3 regions of the Pseudoalteromonas sp. AOP7-A1-14 genome follow, and region 3 is predicted to be linked to each of the others. Evidence: predicted binding sites of a transcription regulator. Region 3 holds the regulator's gene; each other region holds the start of a gene.
The links. The regulator sigma-54, encoded in region 3, starts transcription at its own class of promoters, with help from an activator protein. The targets are predictions, from matches to a motif close to GTTGGCACGNNNNTNGNNT.
Positions count from the first base shown of each region.

Region 1 (2,208 bases), on a different contig from region 3:
AATAATCACCGCGACCAAATAAAATAGCACCAGTTGTTATCATTTCTGTGTAAAGCACCGTATGTTTTGTCATTTTACGGTGAAAAGTGCGACAGTGACGGTCTGTCCAATCAAGCATTGGAGCCACACTAAAGCGACGAAAGCTTTGATTTAAAGGAGCTTTATTTTGAGTTAAGGTCTTACCATTCATAAAAATTATTCCAAATTGCCTTACTGGGCACACTTAATTAATCGCGGGGTTTTTAAAAACGTAATTGCTTTTAAAAGTATAAAAATCAAGCGGCGGATTATATACCCAAACCACCTCAAGATGCGAGTTTCAGTTGGAATTAAAAGCGATTTAGGCAAGGCATTGATTGCAAGTAATAGTGGTTCTATTATTAAAATCAATAACGCAGTATAAATCGCTTTAAACCAACCTATTGGGCGTTTCACAGGCACTTACTCTCATCGTTGCTACTTCTTAAAAGGGACTGCCATTGTTGCAAAGTAACGCCTTGATATTAAGCCCCTGCGAAACGCTGAATTCTGCATCTTGAGGTGGCTTGGGTATAAATCAGCTAACCACGTATAACATTGAAGGAGGAAGGTATCTTATTAGGTAGGTCTTAACATTGGCTGCACTTTTGCAAGGAGCGCTATATCATGCTCATCACAAAAGCGAATTAAATAATGCCAAATATCTTAAGGCTTATTCATACTTTGCCAGCTGCTGCGCAGGCTGTTGGCAAAACTGACAAACTTTTCTTTAATGGTACGTTTTATTTTAATTTCAACTGAGCCTAATATCACCTCGCCTTCGATGGTAATCGTCGGACCTTGACGTTTATTAAGCGAGACCGATTTGTTTTCAACACTGCCTATAATACTAAATATTTTTGATACAACATTAACGTGTTCAGGTACATAAATTTCGTCGCTGCCTAATACGCAACGCACATGAATAGTGACGTGTTGGTGTTCAAAAATAGCATCCGTAAAATCAAGCTCAATAGAGCCCAACACGTTAGTTAGGTAAATATGCTTGGGCACTAACCACTGGCCGCTACGTTCGTTAGAACCTAAGATACTACGTAGCTGTAGGGTTTCTTCTGTGCTGTTGTGGCTATAGTTTGGCGTAAATTGCGCATGCTTTTCGCTATGGTAGTTTTTATCTACTTTTAGTTCTAAATCACTGACTAAACCAATCAGTGCTTCATTATTGCTAGCCTCCATGGCTTTATCTAAGCGTCGCTCAAATGCATCAGCAGAGATCACTGCATGGCTGTAGTTATAGATCAGCTGGTCTATCACTTCTTCTCGCACTTGTTCGATGGGACGATCTGCTAATTTTACGCTCATGGTTATTCCTTATATATTTTTAACAAACTAGAAAGCAATACTCACGCCACTTTTTTTACTAATAATATCAGCTAATTATATTTAAATGTAATTATAATCATTAGTTATATTAACGATAGATTAATAAAAAATGCTATTTTATAGTCAATTCTACATTAGCTGAATAAATTACTTGTCCGTCTGTAAATAATTACCAAAGATATTATTCACTGTTAAAGTTAAACCGTAACCTACTGATTATTAATAATTATAATCTTGGCATGCTATTCGCTTAGATATAACTGTCTTTAATCAGAAGGAGAGAGATTATGAAAACATTTAATAAGTCTATGATCGCCGCATTAGTTCTAGGTACAACAGCTATGGGTGCAAATGCTAGTAATTGGGAAAATGAAAGTAAAGATGCGTGGATTGATGGTAAAGCAGAAACCGTTCTGCTAATGAATACCAACTTAAATAATTTTGACATCAATACAGATGTTAAAAACGGCGAAGTCGTTTTAACGGGTAAAGTAAATAACGACCTTGATAAAGAATTGGCTGAAGAGCTAGTGTTAAGCCTTGAAGGCGTTAGTGATATTGATAATCAACTTACCGTGGTTAAAGACGCTAAAACAGCAAATTCTGCGATGGATAAAGAGATGGACGACTCAGAAAGTGATTTAACAGATGCTAAAATTAGCACGGTGATCACTACTCGTTACTTATTTACCTCAGAAGTGGGTGGCACTGACATTGATGTCGATACCGACAATGGTGTAGTAACACTTAATGGTTCTGTTAAATCAGATGCTGAAAAACAATTAGCGGTTAAAATTGCCAAAAATGCTGAAGATGTTCGCAGCGTAGTTGATGAACTGACTGTTG
Region 1 is NZ_JBQSVO010000082.1:14,061-16,268, reverse strand. Features, by position in the region: gene dusA (tRNA dihydrouridine(20/20a) synthase DusA) at 1-190, opposite strand, end outside; gene ACT3RM_RS12630 (LiaF domain-containing protein) at 685-1,341, opposite strand; gene ACT3RM_RS12625 (BON domain-containing protein) at 1,650-2,208, shown strand, end outside.
Region 1: ACT3RM_RS12630 (LiaF domain-containing protein) is a predicted target of sigma-54. The motif match lies at 1,374-1,392, and genes of this name have one in related genera.

Region 2 (2,208 bases), on a different contig from region 3:
ACCTACGCCTGCGCGGGCTAAGACTTTTTGTAACTTTTCACCTTGTATACTCATATTGATAGTTCTCTCACAGAAGGATCACTCAATAGCTGATCTATTTTACTTTGTTGCTGTTCAGGCAGCGCCGGTAAATTATCAAGGGCAGCTAACGAAAAATAATCTAAAAATTGTTTAGTGGTTACATACAAGGCAGGTCGCCCTGGCACTTCTTTATGTCCCACTACTTTTATCCACTCACGCTCAAGCAAGGTTTTAATAATACCTGAGCCCACTGCGACTCCTCGTACTTGCTCAATCTCGCCGCGAGTGATTGGCTGTCGATAGGCAATTAACGACAAGGTTTCTAACAAGGCCCGAGAATATTTAGGGGCTCGTTCTTGCCATAAATTATTAAGCCAAGGTGCCAAACTTGCACACGCTTGAAAGCGATAACCACTGCCTACTTCAACTAAACGAATACCACGAGTCATATAATGTGTTTGGATTTGTTCAATCGCTTGATTTAATCGCACCATAGACACGTTTAAATCAATTAATACAATGTCTTTCAAGTGGCGTTTAGACAGGGGCTTACCCGCCACAAAAATCGCAGCTTCAATGATTTCAATAAGTTGTTCATCACTTACACGCTTTGTCGCCATGTCATTTAACCGCACATTGAAAAAAACTATATTTAACGAGTCATTATGACAGATCAAGATGAAGGTTGGAAAATTTATTATATGTAAAAACTAAAAATACCAGCAGAAGCACTGCTGGTATTAAGTATATATGAGCTTTGATTAATAATTAGCTCTTTTTAATCATTTCAAGAGCCTCATCTTCAGCGACATCTTTACCGTGCGTTTGAATATAGTTAACAAATTCATCGCGGCTGATACGCTTATCTTTATTGCTATCTATATAACCAAAGTGCTTTGAAATATCGTCATCATTGGCTTCTTTTACAGAAATATAACCGTTATTATCGTTATCTAACGATTTAAAACTATTTTCAATCGGTTCAAATTTAGCTATTCCGGCTTTAAAGGCGGAATCAGTTACATCACTGCCATCAGCCACTTTACCTGTGTTTAATTGCATATAAGCATTAAATTCGGTTTGGCTTATTTGCTCATCCATATTGGTATCAATATTTGAAAAGTGTTGCCAAATGCTATCGTCATCAGCTTCTACTTTTGAAATATAGCCATCACTATCATTATCTAGACTGCCAAAATCACTGTCGATTTTATCGATAGACGGATTTGCAGAACATGCTGATAGGCTTAAAGCAGCTAAAATTGTTGATGCTAAAGTTAACTTGTTCATAAGACGTTTCCTTGTAGTATATTAGTTTCAACGTTTAATATACAAATAAAATGCCAAAAACATAAGCTGTTGAATTTAATATTCATTTAAACTTAAAACACCTACAAGACGCCTCTTTTATTGCACGCCTTGCAGGGCTGTTTGTAATTTTTTCAAGCGATCTATCCGGTTTCAGCTTAAATGGCTCTATTGTGATACCGCTTAACAAACTCAGTTATCTTTTCGTCATTACACTAAAGTAAACTCAAGTCACAAGTTTTATCTTTCACAGCCGCGCTGCACTCAAAGCTTGGGTTAATGACGCAGTAATTATCAAAAGTGCTAATGTTTTAGTTTTCATGAAAGTCCAAGGTAAGTACATTATTTACCGAATGGCTCGAACTATATATCTCAGAGAAGGCAGAGTACTAGATTTTTTATTTATAAACTTGTTGCATATCAAATGATCAACACCTAACAATTGCTCATCACTTGTTCGACATGAATGCATCACTATTTTATAAATATCGCCCTGTACCCAGCGTTATTTAATGGTAGAATTTGCCCAACACAGACAGAAAAACATAACCACTTAAGGCCACTGTATGAAAGTTATTTCATTTAACATAAATGGGCTACGCGCTCGCCTTCACCAATTACAAGCTATTATTGATAAGCACCAGCCAGATGTTATCGGTTTACAAGAGATAAAAGTACATGATGAGGCTTTCCCTCTAGAAGATGTGCAAAAAATGGGTTACCACGTTTACTTTCATGGCCAAAAAGCGCATTACGGCGTAGCAATACTCTGTAAAAGTGAGCCTAAGTCGGTTTTTAAGGGCTTTGCCAGCGATACCGAAGAATCACAAAAACGGATGATCAGCGTTACTATCCCACAACAAAGCGGTCGTGATTTAA
Region 2 is NZ_JBQSVO010000139.1:864-3,071, forward strand. Features, by position in the region: gene rluB (23S rRNA pseudouridine(2605) synthase RluB) at 1-54, opposite strand, end outside; gene scpB (SMC-Scp complex subunit ScpB) at 51-641, opposite strand; gene ACT3RM_RS15960 (EF-hand domain-containing protein) at 790-1,311, opposite strand; gene xthA (exodeoxyribonuclease III) at 1,896-2,208, shown strand, end outside.
Region 2: ACT3RM_RS15960 (EF-hand domain-containing protein) is a predicted target of sigma-54. The motif match lies at 1,351-1,369, and genes of this name have one in related genera.

Region 3 (2,208 bases):
GCAATTTTAGAAACTCGTAAAGAACTAAAAAAGACTGAACGCGAAGAGGTACTAAATGAATTACTTGACGAACTAAGTATTCAACACATTCGTGATAGCCAAGGCATGGCATTGTCTGGTGGTGAACGCCGCCGGGTAGAAATAGCTCGCGCATTAGCAGCCAATCCTAAATTTATTCTTTTAGATGAGCCTTTTGCTGGTGTTGACCCTATTTCAGTGTTAGATATAAAGAAGATTATTGAACACCTTAAAAACCGAGGTATAGGCGTACTTATTACTGATCACAATGTACGAGAAACCCTTGATGTTTGTGAAAAAGCCTACATTGTTTCTCATGGGGAGCTAATTGCATCTGGCACTCCTGAAAACGTATTAAATAATAAAACAGTGCGCGATGTTTACCTAGGTGAACAGTTTAGACTCTAAATCGACTAGCATCTGCTAGTATTAATTATGACAACATTTTAAAAAGGATTGTTAGAGATACATGAGGCAATCATTACAGCTGCGCATGGGCCAGCAACTTACAATGACACCACAGCTGCAACAAGCGATACGCCTGCTGCAACTTAGTACATTGGATCTCCAGCAAGAAATACAAGAAGCGTTAGATAGCAACCCATTACTTGAGGTTGAAGAACAAAATTTTAGTGACGAAGATGCTGGTAAAAATGAACAAAAGCAAGATACAGATGATGTCACGGTTAGCGCTTCGCCAGACGAAACCTCAAGCGAATACGAACAAGAAAGCTCAGAAGCATTAACTAAAGAAACCGTGAGTGACGAAATGGCAATGGACGTTACGTGGGATGAGTACATGAGTGCAGCCCCTAATACGTCATCAGGGCCAATGCCTGAAGATGAATCTATTTATCAAGGTGCATCAACAGAAACACTGCACGAATATTTAATGTGGCAACTACAGTTAACGCCATTTAGTCCCACTGATGAGGCGATCGCTTTAGCTATTGTTGAAGGCATCGATGAATCAGGTATTTTAACCGTTAGTTGTGAAGACTTATTAGAAAGCTTGAATCAAGGCGGCGAAGAAGAAATAGAACTTGATGAAATACAAGCTGTGTTAAAGAGAATTCAACTTTTTGACCCAATCGGCATCGGCGCACGCAGCTTACCTGAATGCCTATGTATTCAACTAAATCAATTTGATCCCGCAACCCCTTGGATTAGCGAGACAAAAAAGGTTCTAACTGATCATATCGATTTATTAGCCAGTCGTGATTACCGTACTTTAATGAAAAAGACTAAGCTTAAAGAAGACGAGCTTAAAGAGGTTATGACGCTCATTCACAGTCTCAATCCCAAGCCGGCTGATACCATTGTGCGTGAAGAATCTGAGTACGTTATTCCTGATGTGTCAGTGAAGAAAATAAAAGGCCGCTGGATAGTTGAGCTTAACCCCGACAGCATGCCAAAAATTCGTGTAAACAGCCAGTATGCGGCAATGTCTCGCTCTGTTAAATCAAGCAGTGACAGCCAGTTCATTCGCTCTCATCTGCAAGAAGCCAAATGGTTTATTAAAAGCTTAGAAAGCCGTAACGATACTTTATTAAAAGTAACTAACTGCATTGTGCAGCAACAACAAGGTTTTTTTGAACATGGACCCGAAGCTATGCGCCCAATGGTTTTAAATGATGTAGCTGAAATGGTGGAAATGCATGAGTCAACAATTTCGCGAGTAACTACGCAAAAATATATGCATACTCCACGCGGTATTTTTGAGTTGAAATACTTTTTTTCAAGTCATGTAAGCACCGAAAATGGGGGGGAATGCTCATCAACAGCTATTCGTGCTCTGATCAAAAAGCTAGTCAGCGCAGAAAACTCAGCGAAACCGTTGAGTGATAGCAAAATAGCAGATATATTGGCAGAGCAAGGAATAAAAGTGGCTAGACGCACCATTGCAAAATACCGCGAGTCGCTTGCTATTCCACCATCGAACCAAAGAAAAAGTTTGATTTAAGGCGTTAACACACAGAAGGAAAATGCTTATGCAATTAAATTTAACGGGTCGCCATGTAGATATTACTGATTCATTAAGAGACTATGTAAATAGTAAATTTGCGAAGCTAGAAAGGCACTTTGATCATATAAACAATGTGCATGTCATTCTTGATGTAGTAAAACTAAAGCAAAAAGCAGAAGCCACTTTACATGTCAGTGGCGCGGAGTTGTTCGCTTCGACACAGC
Region 3 is NZ_JBQSVO010000011.1:23,817-26,024, forward strand. Features, by position in the region: gene lptB (LPS export ABC transporter ATP-binding protein) at 1-426, shown strand, start outside; gene ACT3RM_RS03565 (RNA polymerase factor sigma-54) at 488-1,981, shown strand; gene hpf (ribosome hibernation promoting factor) at 2,010-2,208, shown strand, end outside.